2 regions of the Bradyrhizobium barranii subsp. barranii genome follow, and region 2 is predicted to be linked to the other one. Evidence: riboswitches for the same ligand, from Rfam matches in the RefSeq annotation. Region 2 holds a riboswitch; the other holds the start of a gene.
The links. Region 2 has a riboswitch for glycine ahead of gcvT (glycine cleavage system aminomethyltransferase GcvT). Riboswitches for the same ligand answer to the same signal wherever they lie in the genome.
Positions count from the first base shown of each region.

Region 1: linked by a shared signal. The riboswitch ahead of J4G43_RS33490 (D-amino acid dehydrogenase) and the one ahead of gcvT (glycine cleavage system aminomethyltransferase GcvT) in region 2 are both predicted to bind glycine.

Region 1 covers NZ_CP086136.1:6,840,689-6,849,449, reverse strand. Annotated here, with positions in the region: gene J4G43_RS33510 (M81 family metallopeptidase) at 1-332, opposite strand, end outside; gene J4G43_RS33505 (ABC transporter ATP-binding protein) at 546-2,195, opposite strand; gene J4G43_RS33500 (ABC transporter permease) at 2,210-3,097, opposite strand; gene J4G43_RS33495 (ABC transporter permease) at 3,118-4,059, opposite strand; gene J4G43_RS33490 (D-amino acid dehydrogenase) at 4,241-5,533, opposite strand; glycine riboswitch at 5,601-5,714, opposite strand; glycine riboswitch at 5,718-5,821, opposite strand; gene J4G43_RS33485 (M20/M25/M40 family metallo-hydrolase) at 5,917-7,047, opposite strand; gene J4G43_RS33480 (ABC transporter substrate-binding protein) at 7,315-8,761, shown strand, end outside.
Region 2 covers NZ_CP086136.1:6,999,980-7,008,740, reverse strand. Annotated here, with positions in the region: gene recA (recombinase RecA) at 1-548, shown strand, start outside; gene J4G43_RS34315 (hypothetical protein) at 642-1,637, shown strand; gene gcvP (aminomethyl-transferring glycine dehydrogenase) at 1,790-4,657, opposite strand; gene gcvH (glycine cleavage system protein GcvH) at 4,838-5,206, opposite strand; gene gcvT (glycine cleavage system aminomethyltransferase GcvT) at 5,218-6,366, opposite strand; glycine riboswitch at 6,510-6,598, opposite strand; gene alaS (alanine--tRNA ligase) at 6,832-8,761, shown strand, end outside.

The sequences.
Region 1 (8,761 bases), 160 kb from region 2:
CCATGCAGATCGAGATAGACCGCATCGAGCGGGCCGGCGGCGGCGATACCGTCGACCATCACCTTCACGATACGCTCGAAGGCGTCCCTGGTGACATGCGCCGACGGACTTGCGCCGCAGGCGATCGTCGGAATGAGGTTCCAGTCATTGGCTTCGGCGCTGTCGACGAAGCCGGCGAGGCCGACATTGATGCGGCGCATCACCTTCAATACGTCGGCGCCTTCCGTCATGGCCGGCCAGCCGCCGCCATGCTGGAAGTCCGCGAAAGTCGCCTTCGTCGGGGCGAACGTGTTGGTCTCGTGCAGGAAGCCGCCGACGGCGATACGTGTCATTAATTCTGGTCCAGCGTTTGAAAGTGCGCGACGTTAGCCTTGGCTTCGAGGCGGGGGCAAGCGAGGAGCCCATGCCGCCGCGCATGGCTTTAAGTCATTTTCGAATGATGATGGTCGCTACCCGTCACTGCGAGCGAAGCGAAGCAATCCAGAATCTTTCCGCGGCGGCAGTCTGGATTGCTTCGCTTCGCTCGCAATGACGGAGTATGCGGATCAAGCCGTCGCCGCGACGCCTTCCGACACCGGCCTGAAGTTCGCAAAATCCCAGCCGCGGCCCGGTGCGGCCTCCAGCAGCGCCTTGGTGTAGGCTTCCTTCGGATGCGTCAGCACCTCGGCGGCCAGGCCCTGTTCGACGACACGGCCGTGCTGCATCACCACGACCTCGTCGCAGATCTGGGCTGCGACGCGGAGATCGTGGGTAATGAACAGGATGGCGATGCCGAGCCGGTTCTGGATCTCGTCGAGCAGTTCCAGCACCTGCGCCTGAACCGAGACGTCGAGTGCCGAGACCGCTTCGTCCGCGACCAGCACGTCGGGGTCGAGCGCGAGCGCACGCGCAATGGCGATGCGCTGGCGCTGGCCGCCGGAGAACTGGTGCGGATAGCGCGTCACTGCGTCCGCGGGCAGGCCGACGAGCTCGAGCAATTCGCGCGCCCGCTTCATCGCATCGGCATGCGAGGTGCCGTAATTGATCGGGCCTTCCGCGATGCTCTCGCCGACGGTAATGCGCGGGTTGAGCGAGCGGTAGGGATCCTGGAACACGATCTGGATCTTCTGCCGGTGCGGCTGGAGCAGGCGGCGCGAGATGTCGGCGATCTCGCGGCCGGCAAGGCGCACGCCGCCGGAGGTCGGATCGATCAGGCGCACGATGCACCGCGCCACCGTCGACTTGCCCGAGCCGCTCTCGCCGACGATGCCGAGCGTGCGGCCCTTGCGCAGCGTCAGCGTGACCTTGTCGGCGGCGACGACCTCGCGGCCTTTGCCGAAGAAGGCGCGCTCCTTATAGACCTTGCCGAGCTCGTTGGCCTCCAGCACCACCGGCTCCTTGGTCTCGGGCCGTGCCGCGCGCGGCACCAGGCTCGGCACCGCAGAAAGCAAATTGCGGGTGTACTCCATGGTCGGGTTGCGCAGCACGGTCTCGAGCGGACCGGTCTCGACCAGCCGGCCCTGTCGCATCACAGCGACGCGGTCGGCGATCTCGGCAACCACGCCCATGTCGTGGGTGATGAACAGGACGGCGGTGCCGTGATCGCGCTGGAGGTCGCGGATCAGCGTCAGGATCTGCTTCTGCGTGGTGACGTCGAGCGCGGTGGTCGGCTCGTCGGCGATCAGCAGCTTCGGCTCCAGCACCAGCGCCATCGCGATCATGATGCGCTGGCGCTGGCCGCCGGACAGGCGATGCGGATAGGAGGCGAAGATGCGCTCGACCTGGGGCAGGCGGACCTGCTCCATCATGTCGAGAATGCGCTTCTTCCGCGCCTTGGCGTCGAGATCGGTGTGGGCGCGCAGGACCTCGTCGATCTGACGGCCGACCGGCACCACCGGATTGAGCGCGGTCATCGGCTCCTGGAAGATCGTCGCCATCTGCGTCGCGCGGAGCTGGCGCAGGCGGCGATCGGTCGCGGTGAGAATCTCTTCGCCGACCAGCTTGACGCTGCCGCCGGTCGGAACCAGCGTGCCCTTCGGCAGCAGGCCCATCGTGGTGAGCGAGGTCACCGACTTGCCCGAGCCGCTTTCGCCGACGAGACACAGTGTCTCGCCCTTATGCACCTGGATCGAGATCCCGTCGATGATGTTTGCGCCCTTCGGCTTCTTGCCGATGGAGACGACGAGGTTGTTGATGTCGAGAACTGGGTTGGTCATCACTTGATCCGTCATCACTTGCCCTCCCGCTGCTTCATGCGGGGATCGAGGGCGTCGCGGGCGGCGTCGCCGATCAGATTGATGCTGAGGATGGCGATCGAAAGCAGCAGGCCCGGCCAGAAGATCAGCGTCGGCTTGAGCTGAAAATACTGACGGCCCTCGGCCATGATGTTGCCCCAGGTCGGCGTCTCCGGCGAGATACCGGCGCCGAGGAAGGAGAGAATGGCCTCGGTCAGGATCGCGGAGGCACAGACATAGGTGCCCTGGACGATCAGCGGCGCGATCGTGTTCGGCATCAGATGTCGCCACATGATCTTCGGCAGGCTGGAGCCGACCGAGATCGCGGCCTCGACGTAAGGTTCCTCACGCGCGGACAGCACGACCGAGCGCACCAGGCGTGCCACGCGCGGTATTTCGGGGATGGTGATCGCGACCAGCACGGTCCAGATGCTGGCGCCGGACAGCGACACCACGGCGATCGCGAGCAGGATGCTCGGCATCGCCATGAGGCCGTCCATGACGCGCATCAGGACGGCATCGACCAGCTTGAAGAAGCCGGAGACGAGGCCGATCGCAAGACCGATGACGATCGACAGGATCGCCGAGCCGATGCCGATCAGGAGCGAGATGCGGCCGCCATAGATGACGCGCGACAAGAGGTCACGGCCATAGGCGTCGGTGCCGAGCAGGAACTGCGCCGAGGCCGGCTTCAGCCGCTGCGAGGGCGCAAGCTGGACCGGATCGTGCGGCGCGATCAGCGGCGCCAGGATCGAGACCAGCACGATCAACGCGAGCAGGATCGTGGCCGCCGCGATGATCGGCGTCGAGGTGAGGAATCCGAAACGCGGCCGCAGCGGCGACGTGATCGGAATGGACGACTGGGGAAGGCTATCGACGGACATTTTTGTTGTTATCCTTAGCCCTAGTACCGGATCCGGGGATCGAGCAGCGTGTAGGCGACGTCGATCAGGAGATTGACGACGACATAGATCAGCGACGTCAGCAGGATCATCGCCTGGATGACTGGGTAGTCGCGCGCCAACACCGCGTCCACCGTGAGGCGGCCGATGCCGGGGATGTTGAACACGCTCTCGGTGACGACGACGCCGGAGATCAGCAGCGCAAAGCCGGTGCCGATCACGGTGATAACGGGCACCGCGGCATTGCGCAGCGCATGGCGCATCATCACGGCGACCTCGTTGATGCCCTTGGCGCGGGCGGTGCGGACGTAGTCCTCACCAAGCACGTCGAGCATCGCCGCACGCGTCATGCGCGCGATCAGCGCGATGTAGATGAAGGAGAGCGCGCAGGTCGGCAGGATGATGCGTTCGAAGAACGGTCCAAAGCCGTTGAAGATGCTGCGGAAGCCCTGCACCGGCCCCCAGCGAAGGTCGATCGCGAAGACCTCGATAAGGAGATAGCCGACCACGAACACCGGCACGGAGAAGCCGAGCACGGAGAGGCCCATCACGAAACGATCGATCCAGGTGCCGTGCTTCCACGCCGCGATGACGCCCAGGGGCACGGCGACGATGACGGCCAGAATGATTGTCGAGAGCGCGATCGAGATCGACGGCTCGACGCGCTGGCTGATCATCTTCATGACTGGCAGGTTGGAGATCAGCGACGTCCCGAGATCGCCGTGCAGCAGCTTGTTCACCCAGGTGATGAATTGCACGATCAGCGGCTCGTTGAGGCCGAGCGAGTCGCGGATGCGTTCCAGCCGTTCCGGCGTCGCGTTATCGCCGGCGAGAATGGCGGCGGGATCGCCCGGCGTCAGCCGCAGCAGCAGGAAGACGAACAGTGCGACGACGCCCATCACGGGCACCGCGGCCAGAACGCGGCGAATGAGATAACCTAGCATGCACCTATCTCCGGCTGCGGAACTTGTGGGGCCGGGAGGCCCCCGTGGAATCGGTTCTGTCTATCATGCACGCCTGTCACTCGGGCTGGAAAGCCGGCCGTGGAAGCCGACGTTTCGGGGCAAATTGTGTGCCAAGGGCAGGGCGGTCGCAAGGGGCCGCCGAGCCTCCGATATCGACCACTCAGGATGCATGACGGAACTCGCAGAGTGAGGGGGCGGTCGGCGGTGCGTTGAGCCCGCGCCAGCCGTCGATGGTCCCGGCAATCATCTGCGCGGTCGCGGCCGACAAGGTCCAGCCGAGATGGCCGTGGCCGGTGTTGAAGAACACGCCCGGCATCCGTCCTGCGCGCACCACCGGCATCATGTTCGGCATCATCGGCCGCAGCCCGGCCCAGGGCACGACCTTGGACGTTTCGACGCCGGGGAAGTTGCTGCGCACCCAGTCGACCAGCGGCTGCACGCGGTCAGCGCGGATGTCGCGGTTGAAGTCGTTGAACTCGGCGGTGCCTGCGACGCGGAAACGATCCGCGCCGAGCCGGCTGGTGACGATTTTTGCGGCTTCGTCGAGCAGGCTCACGGTCGGCGTCGCATTGCGGCTTGCGGCAGTGTCGAGCTGCACGGTGATCGAATAGCCCTTCACCGGATAGACGTTGACGCGCTCGTCGAGCAGGGCGGCGAAGTGACGGCTGGCCACGCCGGCGCAGATCACGACGCCATCCGCCTTCAGCATGCCGCGCGCGGATGCGACAGTGTCGCTGGCCGAAAGATCAGCCCAGCCGATGACGAAGCCGCCACCTGCCTGGGCAATGGAATCGATGTTGACTTCGTGGATAAAGGTCGCGCCGCGCCGCTTGCAGGCTTCCGCAAGTCCACGCGTGAACTTGTGGATATCGCCCGTCGCATCCGACGGCGTGTAGAAGCCGCCAAAATAGTCCTTGCGCAGCGTCGGCTCGATGGCGCGGATCTCCTCCGGCGTCACCGGGCGGCGATCGAGCCCGCCTTCCTTCAATAGCGCATTGACCTGCAGTCCGGATTCAAAACCCTTCTTGTCGTGATAGATGTGCAGAATGCCGCGGCGTTCGAGATCGAAGTCGATGCCTTCGCGCTCCGCGATCTCGAACAGATGCTTGCGGGCTTCGATCGCGAGCCGCGTGGTCTGAACCGTGTTGGCGCGGTAGTTGCCGATATTGGCGACGAACTCGCTCATCCACGAATATTTGTGCCAGTTCGGCCGCGGGTTCATTAGCAGCGGCGCATCGCGCCGGAACATCCAGCGCAGGCCCTTCAGGATCGTGGCGATGCTGTTCCACACCTCGGCATTGCTGGCGGAGAGCTGTCCGCCATTGGCGAAGGACGTCTCCATCGCGGCGTAGCGGTGCTTGTCGACCACCGTCACCTTGTATCCGCGTTCGAGCAGGGCATAGGCGGTCGTTACGCCGGTGATGCCGGCGCCGATGATGGCGATATGGGTCATGGCAGGTTCGGGGCTCCCGTGAGTTAGAGTCGGCTAACCGCCGGCCAAAGGCCGTTGGCGGCGCCCCATCTGTCACGGTTACCTGAGAGCTTGATCCGGCGCGGACCTCGGCGAGGTCAGCTCCGGACTATCCCCTTCGGTGGACGTCACGATCCCAAGATCGTGCCGCCTCTCTCCAGATCGTCCTGACGATACGGTCCTTTTGCCTGAGAGTTTCCGGGGCGGTTGCTCCGTCGGCGCCGCAACGAAAGCCTGAACTCTCGTTGCGATCTCTCCCGCATCGTCGCGTGGACAATCGAGCAGTACGATGCGCCTCATTTTTAGACAAGGCTAAATTTAAACCGCGACTGCCAACGCATTGTGCAGTGCAAAGTTGATTCAATTTACTCCAGCGTCGCCAGCAAGCCCGCCATCAGGCGCCCGCGCTCGACCAGGCTCTCGACCTCGATGAATTCTTCCAGCGTGTGGCCGTTGCCGCCGCGCACGCCGAGGCCGTCGAGCGTCAGGATGCCCATCGCGCCGGTAAAGTTGCCGTCGGAGCCGCCGCCGGAGCTCGCATGCGGTAGCTCAGTGCCGAGCGATTTGGCGATGCCGCGCGCCTTTTCATACAGCGCCATGGTGCCGGCATCGGGCTCCCATACGGGGCGCGTGACGCCGCGCGTCACCTTGAACGTGACATCATTGGACGTGCCCGACAGCGCCAGCATTCGCTCGACGCCGCGGTCGAGATCGGCCTGGCGCTTGGCCATGGACAGCGCCTCGCCGGTGGCGGTCGTGGCAACGCAATTGACCCATTGTCCGCCGTGCACGACGCCGACAGAGAAGGTGCAGTCCTCCGTCGTCATCGCGTCGATGGCGAGGATCTGCCGCGCCATCTCGCGGATCGCCGAGCGTCCGGCCGACAATGTCGCGCCGGCATGGCTCGGCCGGCCCGTCGCTTCCAGATTGAAACGCGCGATGGCGTAACGTCCGGTGGTGACACCGTTGTCGGCGCGGCCCGGTTCGGGCACCAGCACATATTTGTTGCGCGCGGCTTCCGCCTCGATGAGGTCTCGCGTCGAGGGCGTGCCGACTTCCTCGTCGGGCGTAAACAGCACGGTGATCGGCAGCGGCGTGGTGAAGGAAGCGCGTGCCAGCTGCCGGATCGCTTCCAGCGAGAGATAGTTGCCGCCCTTCATGTCGTAGATGCCGGGGCCGTAGCACTTGTTGCCCTCGCGCCGCCATTTCAGCTTCTCGATGGTGCCGACCGGGTGGACGGTATCCATGTGGCCGGCGATCAGGATGCCCGGCTCGCCCTGTTTCGGATGCGGAAAGCGCGCGCGGATCACGCCGCCGAAGCCCTGTCGGCCGCCGATGCGTTCGATCGTCGCACCCATGATCGCCATATCCCGCGCTGCGATATCGAGCATGCGGTTGACGGCACCCGCGTCCCAGGTCGGGCTCTCGCATTCCACCCAGGTGCGCAGGCCCTCAAGCATCGCCTCGGAATCGAAGGGAAGATTGGCTGGATTCATCTTAATGTCTCTCAAGCTTCGAAAGATGGAACGCGCATTGCATTGGCGCGGACGGGACTGGCGGAAAGCGTTGTAGAGCCAAACCGATCTTTGTGGAGCCCGTGAGCGCGCCGCTTGGGGCTGCAGCGAAACCGGATTGACGCGCTCAGCACTGTCTGCAAGTCTCGAAAGACAAAGGCATCGCATGAGGTTAGTTCGCCTAAAGAACGAACCGAATGCTCAACCAATAACCTGCCTTTGAACAGTTTCACGTCAGGAGAAACTTTTATGTTGAGCTTGATGCGCCGGGGGCGTCGCGCGTTCGCCTCCACACTTGCGCTATCGGTCGTTGCGCTTTCGACGGCGATGGCCTCGCCTGTACTTGCCGCCGCCAGCAAGACCATCACCGCGGTGATGCATTCGGATCTGCGCATCATCGATCCGATTTTCACCACCGCCTACATCACGCGTGACCATGGCTACATGGTCTACGACACGCTGATCGCGACGGACTCGAACTTCAAGATCCAGCCGCAGATGGCGGACTGGAAGATCTCCGACGACAAGCTCACCTACACCTTCACGCTGCGCGACGGCCTGAAGTGGCACGACGGTACGCCGGTGACGGCGGAAGACTGCGCCGCTTCGCTGAAGCGCTGGGCCGCGGTCGACGGCATGGGCCAGCAGATGATGCAGTTTACTGCGAGCATCGAGGCGACCGACCCCAAGACGATCACGCTGAAGCTGAAGGAGCCCTACGGCCTCGTGCTCGAATCCATCGGCAAGCCGTCCTCGCGCGTCGCCTTCATGATGCCGAAGCGTCTCGCCGAAACGCCGCCGGACAAGCAGATCCCCGAGCAGATCGGCTCCGGCCCGTTCAAGTTCGTGCAGGGCGAATTCCAGCCCGGCGTGAAGGCGGTGTACGTCAAGAACACCGACTACGTGCCGCGCAAGGAGGCGTCGAGCTGGACTGCCGGAGGCAAGGTGGTCAAGGTTGATCGCGTCGAATGGATCACCATGCCGGATGCGCAGACCGCAGTGAACGCGCTGCAATCGGGCGACATCGACTTCATGGAAGTGCCGCCGTGGGATCTGCTGCCCGTCCTTGAAGGCAATGCCGACCTCAAGACCGAGACGCTGAACAAGTTCGGCTACCAGACCCTTGGGCGCATGAACTTCCTCTATCCGCCCTTCGACAATCCGAAGATCCGCCGTGCCGCACTTCTGGCTATGAACCAGAAGGACGTGCTCGACGCGCTCGTCGGCAATCCCAAATACTACAAGATCTGCGGTGCGTTCTTCATCTGCGATACGCCGTTCGCGACCGACGTCGGCTCGGAATCGCTGGTCAAGGGCAACGGCATGGCCGAAGCCAAGAAGGCGCTCGCCGAGTCGGGCTATGACGGCACGCCCGTCGTGGTCATGGTGCCCGGCGACGTCGTGACGCTGAAGGCGCAGCCGACGGTCGCGGTGCAGTTGCTCCGCGAGGCCGGCTTCAAGGTCGACGCGCAGGCGACCGACTGGCAGACGGTGGTCAGCCGGCGCGCCAGCCAGAAGCCTCCGAAGGAGGGCGGCTGGAACATGTTCTTCACCAACTGGGTCAGCGCCGACGTGTCCAACCCGATCGCCAATCTGTCGATCGGCGGGCAGGGCAAGAAGGGCTGGTTCGGCTGGGCGGAAAACGCCAAGATCGAGAAGCTCAAGGACGACTTCGTCCGCGCCGCCTCGCTCGACG
Region 2 (8,761 bases):
TGATGAGCCAGGCGCTGCGCAAGCTGACGGCCTCCATCAACAAATCCAACACCATGGTGATCTTCATCAACCAGATCCGCATGAAGATCGGTGTGATGTACGGCTCGCCGGAAACCACGACCGGCGGCAACGCGCTGAAATTCTATGCCTCCGTCCGTCTCGACATCCGCCGCATCGGCGCGATCAAGGAGCGCGACGAAGTGGTCGGCAACACCACGCGCGTCAAGGTGGTGAAGAACAAGCTGGCGCCGCCCTTCAAGCAGGTCGAATTCGACATCATGTACGGCGAGGGCGTCTCCAAGATGGGCGAGATCCTCGATCTCGGCGTCAAGGCCGGCATCGTCGAAAAGTCCGGCGCCTGGTTCTCCTACGACAGCCAGCGCCTCGGCCAGGGCCGCGAGAACTCGAAAGCGTTTTTGAAGGCCAACCCTGACATCACCGCCAAGATCGAGACCTCGATCCGCCAGAACTCCGGCCTGATTGCCGAGCAGATTCTCGCCGGCATCCCCGAGCGCGACGCCGACGGCGAGGAGCCGGCGGACGAGTAAGACCTAACGCGAAAAATTTTCGCGAGGAGCGGGCGCTGAGGACGTTGAGTTGCCGACGTCGTCAGTGTCCGTTTCGTTTTGGGGGCGTTCGCGATGAAACGCGTGATCCTGACCAGTTCGTCCGGCGTCGGTCTTGCCCATGCGGATCGCGCCGACATGGTCGTGCCGTTCATCTTTCGCTTCGTTTCGGGGCCACTGCCTACCTCGCATCACCTCGAGCAATACCTGACGGGAGGCTATGTCAGAGGCGATCCGGAGGTGCGTTGGTCCGATCTTGTTGGCCGGTTGCCTCAGACCGGTCTCGCCCACAAGGAGACAGGCCTGATTTGGTTTTGCGAGACCTATGGCGTCGATCTCATCGAGCTGTGGTTCGACCCTGAGCCCAATAGTCAGTTGCAACTGATCTGGATCCTCGATTATTTGCGGTCCCATCCATCGATCACCGATCGTCTGAGATTGCGACGTGTCAATTTCGACCTGCGCGGAGCGGACGGCACGGCGCTTCGCGATCGTATGGTGCGGGAGTTGGAGGTCGCGGACTGCGACTTCGAGATCGCTAACATGGCCTGGGAAGCCTACCGGGCGCCAACGCCGGAGCTCTGTTTCGGATTGCTCGGCAGGGATTTCCCCAGGCTGCCCTTCCTGAAGCCTGCGATGGAACAATTGCTGGCAGAACTGCCATCACCAATCACCGGACTAGGTACGACGGAAGCACGGCTTCTCGACCTGATTGCGCGGGGGCACAACCGTACCAAGGAGCTGTTTCAACCGGACGGTCCGCTGCAAACGCGCGTGTTCGATCAATGGGAATTGGGCCCGCTGCTCGAAGGGCTTGGGTCCGGCCCAATGCCGGTGATCACGGGTCTCGATCCGAAACTCGCGACGCTGGCCCCGCACGATGCGCGAGGCCGCAACGCCGCCTTTCGCCGAAGCCGGCTATCGCTCACCGAATTTGGGGAAGCGGTCCTTGAAGGCCGGGAGGATTTCTGCCGCCAAAACCCGATCAGACGCTGGTGGGGCGGAACGCTTCTGACCAACGAACGGCTGTGGCGTTGGGACCGACAGAACCATTCGCTGGTTGCACCCTAGATATGCGTTCGGGGCCGTAGGGTGGGCAAAGGCGCGCAAGCGCCGTGCCCACCATATTCCAACGCGCACAAAGGTGGTGGCCACGCTTCCGCCTTCGCTCTTCGAGCTACGGCGGACAAGTCGCTTTGCCCACCCTACGAAGCTACGATCCCTTACTCCGCCGCTTCCGCGTAGTCGCTCACCGGCGGGCACGAGCACACCAGGTTGCGGTCGCCATAGACGTTGTCGACGCGCCCGACCGGGCACCAATATTTGTCGGTGCGCGAGGTGCCTGCGGGGAAGCAGCCCTCGGCGCGGGTGTAGGCGCGCTTCCAATCGTCGTCCGCGATGTCGTGCACGGTGTGCGGGGCGTGACGCAAAGGCGAGGCCTCGATCGTGAAGCGGCCGGCCTCGACCTCGGCGATTTCTTTCCGGATCGCGATCATGGCGTCGCAGAACCGGTCCAGCTCCGCCTTCGATTCCGACTCGGTCGGCTCGATCATCAGCGTGCCCGGCACCGGAAAACTCATGGTCGGGGCATGGAAGCCGTAATCGATCAGGCGTTTTGCGATGTCGTCCACGGTGACGCCCGAGGTCGTCTTCAGCGGGCGGGGATCGACGATGCACTCATGTGCGACGCGGCCCTTCGCGTTCTTGTAAAGCACCGGGAAGTGCGCATCGAGGCGCGCGGCAATGTAGTTGGCGTTGAGGATCGCGATTTCGGTTGCGCGCTTCAAGCCGTCGCCGCCCATCATCAGAATGTAGATGTAGGAGATGGTGAGGATCGACGCCGAGCCGAACGGCGCGGCCGAGACCGGGCCGACCGGAGCTTCGGCTTGCGTCGCCGGGTGACCGGGCAGGAACGGCGCGAGATGCGCCTTCACGCCGATCGGGCCCATGCCGGGGCCGCCGCCACCGTGCGGGATGCAGAAGGTCTTGTGCAGGTTGAGATGGCTGACGTCGGCGCCGTAATCGCCGGGTCGGGATAGGCCGACCTGCGCGTTGAGGTTGGCGCCGTCCAGATAGACCTGGCCGCCATGGCCGTGCACGATGTCGCAGATCTCGCGGATGTGCTCCTCGAACACGCCATGCGTCGAGGGATAGGTGATCATGACCGCGGCGAGATCTTTCGAGTGCTTCTCGGCCTTGGCGCGGAGATCATTGACGTCGACGTCGCCGTTCTTCTCGCAGGCGACCACCACCACGTCCATGCCGACCATCGCGGCCGAAGCCGGGTTGGTGCCGTGGGCGGAGGAGGGGATCAGGCAGATTTTTCGGTGCGTCTCGCCGCGCGCGGCATGATAGCCGCGGATCGCGAGCAGCCCGGCATACTCTCCTTGCGCGCCCGAATTCGGCTGCAGCGAGATCGCGTCATAGCCGGTGATGTCGCACAGCCATTTTTCCAGCCGCGCGAACAGCGCGTGATAGCCCTTTGCCTGCTCGCGCGGCGCGAACGGGTGCAAGGACCCGAACTCCGGCCAGGTCAGCGGCATCATCTCGGTGGTCGCGTTCAGCTTCATGGTGCAGGAGCCGAGCGGGATCATGGCGCGGTCGAGCGCGAGGTCGCGATCGCTGAGCTTGCGCATGTAGCGCAGCATCTCGGTTTCCGAGCGATGCGCGTGGAACACGGGATGGGTGAGGAAGGCGGTGGTGCGCTTCAGCGCCTCCGGCAGCGCCTCGCGCGTGGTGGCGTCGATCTCGGCGTAAACAAGCGTGCCGCCGAACGCGCGCCAGACCGCCTCGACGGTCGCCGGCGTCGTGGTCTCATCGAGCGCGACGCGGAGCGCGGTTTCGCCAACACCGAGGTTGATCTTCTCGGCGGTAGCGCGCGCGACGATCTCGGCGCGCTTGGCACCGGCGTCCACGCTGAGCGTGTCGAAGAAGCTATCCGACTGCGGCGCAAAGCCGAGCTTGCGTAGGCCCGCTGCGAGCACGGCGGCGCGGCGATGCACGTTGCGCGCGATCTGCGCAAGCCCCTCGGGGCCGTGATAGACCGCGTACATCGAGGCGATCACGGCGAGCAGCACCTGCGCGGTGCAGATGTTGGAGGTCGCCTTCTCGCGGCGGATGTGCTGCTCGCGGGTCTGCAGCGCGAGGCGATAGGCCGGCATCCCGCGCGAGTCCACGGAGAGGCCGACGATGCGGCCGGGCAGCGAGCGCTTCAGCGCATCGCGCACCGCCATATAGGCCGCGTGCGGGCCGCCATAACCCATCGGCACGCCAAAACGTTGCGCCGAGCCGATCGCGATGTCGGCGCCAAGCTCGCCGGGCGAGGCGAGCAGCGTCAGAGCCAGGAGATCGGCGGCAACGATCGCGAGCGCGCCCTTGGCCTTCAACGTCGCGATCGCGGGCCTGAGGTCATGCACGGCGCCCGAGGAGCCCGGATATTGCAGCAGCGCACCGAGCACGTCTGATTTGTCGAGATCGGCGAGGGGATCGCCGACGATCAGGGGCCAGCCCAGCGGCTCGGCGCGGGTGCGCATCACCGCCAGCGTCTGCGGATGCACGTCCTTGTCGACGAAGAAGGCTTTTGCTTCGACCCGCGAGTGGCGCTCCGCGAGCGCCATGGCTTCGGCCGCGGCGGTCGCCTCGTCGAGCAGCGAGGCGTTGGCGACGTCGAGCCCGGTGAGGTCGCAGATCATGGTCTGGAAGTTGAGCAGCGCCTCCAGCCGGCCCTGGCTGATCTCGGGCTGATAGGGCGTGTAGGCCGTGTACCAGGCCGGGTTCTCCAAAATGTTGCGCTGGATCACCGCGGGCAAAACCGTGCCGGAATAGCCCTGGCCGATCAGCGAGGTGAAGACCTGGTTCTCTCGCGCGAGCTCGGCCATGTGCGCGATCGCCTCGGTCTCGCTCAAGGGCTTGCCGAGATCGAGCGGAGCGGTCTGCCGGATCGAGGCCGGCAGCGTCTCCGCCATCAGGGCGTCGACGCTCTTGGCGCCGACGGCCTCCAGCATGGCGGTGACGTCGCGCGCCGACGGGCCGATGTGGCGGCGAACGAAGGTGGCGGCGGCGTCGCCATTGGATTTGCGGTGCGCGGTCATCATGGGTCCTCGCTTTAGATTTCGCTGTCGCCGTCATGCCCCGCGAAGGCGGGGCATCCAGTAAACGCAGGCGTCACGGCTTGAGCCGAGAAGCCGCGGCGTACTGGATCACCCGCCCCAGTGCGCAGTGCGCACAAGGCGGGTGATGACACCGAATATGAGGTCAGAGTTCGCTTCATCTCACGCCGTATGTGCCTTGTAGGCGGCCTCATCCATGAGGCCGCCGAGCTCGCTCTTGTCGGCCATTCTGATCTTGAAGAACCACGCCTTGCCTTGCGCGTCCGAGTTGACCAGCGCCGGCTCGGCGGCGAGCGCGTCGTTGGTCTCGAGCACTTCGCCGGTGACAGGCGCGTAGACGTCGGAGGCGGCCTTCACCGATTCCACGACGGCGGCGGCTTCCGCCTTCTTCAGGCTGCGGCCGACCTTCGGCAACTCGACGAATACGACGTCGCCGAGCTGCGACTGCGCGTAGTCGGTGATGCCGACGGTGGCGACATCGCCGTCGATGGCCAGCCATTCGTGGTCGGAGGTGTACAGCGTCGTGGTCATTTTCTCAGTCCTCAGCGTTTGTAGGTGTTTTTCACGAAAGGCATGGCGGCGACCGTGAGCGGCAGCCGCTGGCCGCGCACTTCGGCGAAGAGTTTTGTATCGAGCGCGCTCGATGCCGTGGGCACATAGCCCATCGCGACCGGCGCATTCAGGCTCGGGCCGAAGCCGCCCGAGGTGACCTTTCCGATCGGCTCGCCGCCGGCGTCATCCGCAAACAGCAGCGCGCCCTCGCGCACCGGCGCGCGGCCTTCCGTGCGCAGGCCGACGCGGCGGCGGCTTGCGCCGTGATCGAAATGAGCGAGGATCGCATCAGTGCCGGGAAAGCCGCCGGTGCGCGCGCCGCCGCTGCGGCGGCTCTTCTGCACCGACCATTCCAGCGCGGCCTCGACCGGCGTGGTGGCGGTGTCGATGTCGTGGCCGTAGAGGCAGAGCCCGGCTTCCAGCCGCAGGCTGTCGCGGGCCCCTAAGCCGATCGGCATCACATCGGGATTGTCCAGCAGCGTTTTGGCGAGGCGCTCGGCATCGGCCGCGGGGACCGAAATCTCGAACCCGTCCTCGCCGGTGTAGCCGGAGCGCGAGACGAAGCAGTCGAGACCGGCGACCTTGTGCGGGCCGGCATCCATGAACTTCATGGAGGGGGCCTCTGCACACAATTTCGCCAGCGCGGCTTCTGCCTTCGGGCCCTGCAGCGCGATCAGGGCGCGGTCTTGAAGCGAATCGATGATGCAGTCGTCCGAGAGATGCGCGCGCAGATGCGCTTCGTCCGCTTCCTTGCAGGCGGCGTTGACGACCAGGAACAGGTGGTCGCCGAAATTGGCGACCATCAGATCGTCGAGAATCCCGCCGTCCGGATTGGTGAACTGGGCATAGCGCTGCCGTCCCGGGGCAATCGCCACGATATCCTGCGGCACCAGCCGTTCCAGCGCGCGGGCAGCGTCCTCGACCTTGCCCGACTTCGGCCGAAGCGCGAGCTGGCCCATATGGGAGACGTCGAACAGGCCGGCGGAGGAACGGGTATGGAGGTGCTCTTTCAGGACGCCCGCGGGGTACTGAACGGGCATGTCATAGCCCGCGAACGGCACCATCTTGCCGCCGAGGGAGACATGAAGCCCATGAAGGGGCGTACGTTTGAGGGAATCTTGGTCGTCGCGCGCAAGCATCACGGGGCCCTCGGCGGTTCCCCGGGGACGATTCCCCGGTAGCAACCAGTCGAAGCCCCATCTGTCGCTGTGCCTGAGAGTATTATCCCGTCGGCGGACGTCGTCCGGGCTATGCCCGTCGGCGCCTCTTTCCAGATGTCGTCAAAGCCACGCGGTCCTTTTGCCTGAGAGTTTCCGGGGCGGTTGCTCCTTCGGCGCCGGCACCAAAGCCGGTCTCTCCCGACGTGGCCGTACGATACAGATGGGTACAGACCACAGCCCGGCCAAGCCTGTCAACGCGCACCTGGCGGCTTTCAACGGGATTGCAAACGGGATTGCGCGCCTGCGGCAACTCACTGATCTCCTTGCACAGTTTCTGGACAGCGCAGCTGGCCTTGTCTAAAAGCGCTTTGACCCGCAGATATCAGCCCAAATGCCCGGTTTGGATGGCGTATCGCGGGTCCAAGCACACCCGATTGGATGAACATGAGCGGCGTCAACGAGATCAGGTCGACCTTTCTGAACTTCTTTGCCGAGAACGGCCACGAGATCGTGTCGTCCTCGCCATTGGTGCCGCGCAACGATCCGACGTTGATGTTCACCAATGCCGGCATGGTGCAGTTCAAGAACGTCTTCACCGGCGTCGAGAAGCGGCCCTATCAGCGCGCCACCACGTCGCAGAAATGCGTGCGCGCCGGCGGCAAGCACAACGACCTCGACAATGTCGGCTACACCGCGCGCCATCTCACCTTCTTCGAGATGCTCGGCAACTTCTCGTTCGGCGACTATTTCAAGGAGCGCGCGATCGAGCTGGCCTGGACCCTGATCACCCGGGAGTTCGGGCTGAAAAAGGACAAGCTGCTCGTCACCGTCTACCACACCGACGACGAGGCGGCCGGCCTGTGGAAGAAGATCGCCGGCTTCTCCGACGACCGCATCATCCGTATCCCGACCTCGGACAATTTCTGGGCGATGGGCGACACCGGGCCGTGCGGCCCGTGCTCGGAGATCTTCATCGACCGCGGCGAGCACATCTGGGGCGGACCTCCGGGCTCGCCGGAAGAGGACGGCGACCGCTTCCTCGAATTCTGGAATCTCGTGTTCATGCAGTACGAGCAGGTGACGAAGGAGGAGCGCGTGGATCTGCCGCGTCCCTCGATCGACACCGGCATGGGGCTGGAGCGCATGGCCTGCATCATGCAGGGCGTCGACAGCGTGTTCGAGACCGACCTGTTCCGCCATCTGATCGATGCGACCGCGTCCGCGCTCGGCAGCGGGCCGAACGAGCAGACCGTCGCCTCGTTCCGCGTCATCGCCGACCATCTGCGCTCCTCCGCCTTCCTGGTCGCGGATGGCGTGCTGCCCTCGAACGAGGGCCGCGGCTATGTGCTGCGCCGGATCATGCGCCGCGCGATGCGCCATGCGCAGTTGCTCGGCGCCAAGGAGCCGTTGATGCATCGCCTGGTCTGGGCGCTGGTGCGCGAGATGGGCCAAGCCTATCCCGACCTGATGCGCGCTGAAAACCTGATCGAGGAAACGCTGCGGCTGGAAGAGACCCGCTTCCGCAAGACGCTGGTGCGCGGCCTTGCCATCCTCGACGAGAAGAGCGCGTCGCTGAAAAAGGGCGACATGTTCGACGGCGACGTCGCCTTCACGCTGTACGACACCTACGGCTTCCCGCTGGATCTGACGCAGGACGCGCTGAAGTCGCGCGGCATCGGCGTCGACCAGGCCTCCTTCACCGACGCGATGGAGCGCCAGAAGGCCAAGGCGCGCGAGTCCTGGAAGGGTTCGGGCGAGGCGGCGTCCGAAGCGATCTGGTTCCCGCTGCGCGAGAAGCTCGGGGCCACCGAATTCCTGGGCTACGAGACCGAGACCGCCGAGGGCGTGGTGACCGCGCTGGTCAAGGACGGCAAGGAAGCCACAAGCCTCAAGGCCGGAGACACTGGTGCGATCGTGCTGAACCAGACGCCGTTCTATGCGGAGTCCGGCGGTCAGGTCGGCGACACCGGCGTGCTGACCGGCGAGGGCGGCATCAAGTTCCGCGTCACCGACACGCAGAAGAAGCTCGGCGATTTCTTCGTTCACGTCGGCACCGTGGAGAGCGGCGAGCTGAAGCTCGGCACTGCGCTGCAGCTCGAGGTCGATCACGGCAGGCGTTCCTCGATCCGCGCGCACCATTCGGCGACGCATCTCATCCACGAGGCGCTGCGCCAGGTGCTCGGCGATCACATCGCCCAGCGCGGCTCGATGGTCGCGCCGGATCGCCTGCGCTTCGACTTCGTGCATCCGAAGCCGATCACGGCGGAAGAACTCGCCCGCGTCGAGGACATCGCCAACGACGTGGTGCTGGAGAACGACGAGGTCACCACCCGCGTCATGGGCGTGGACGAGGCCCGCGAGGCCGGGGCGCGCG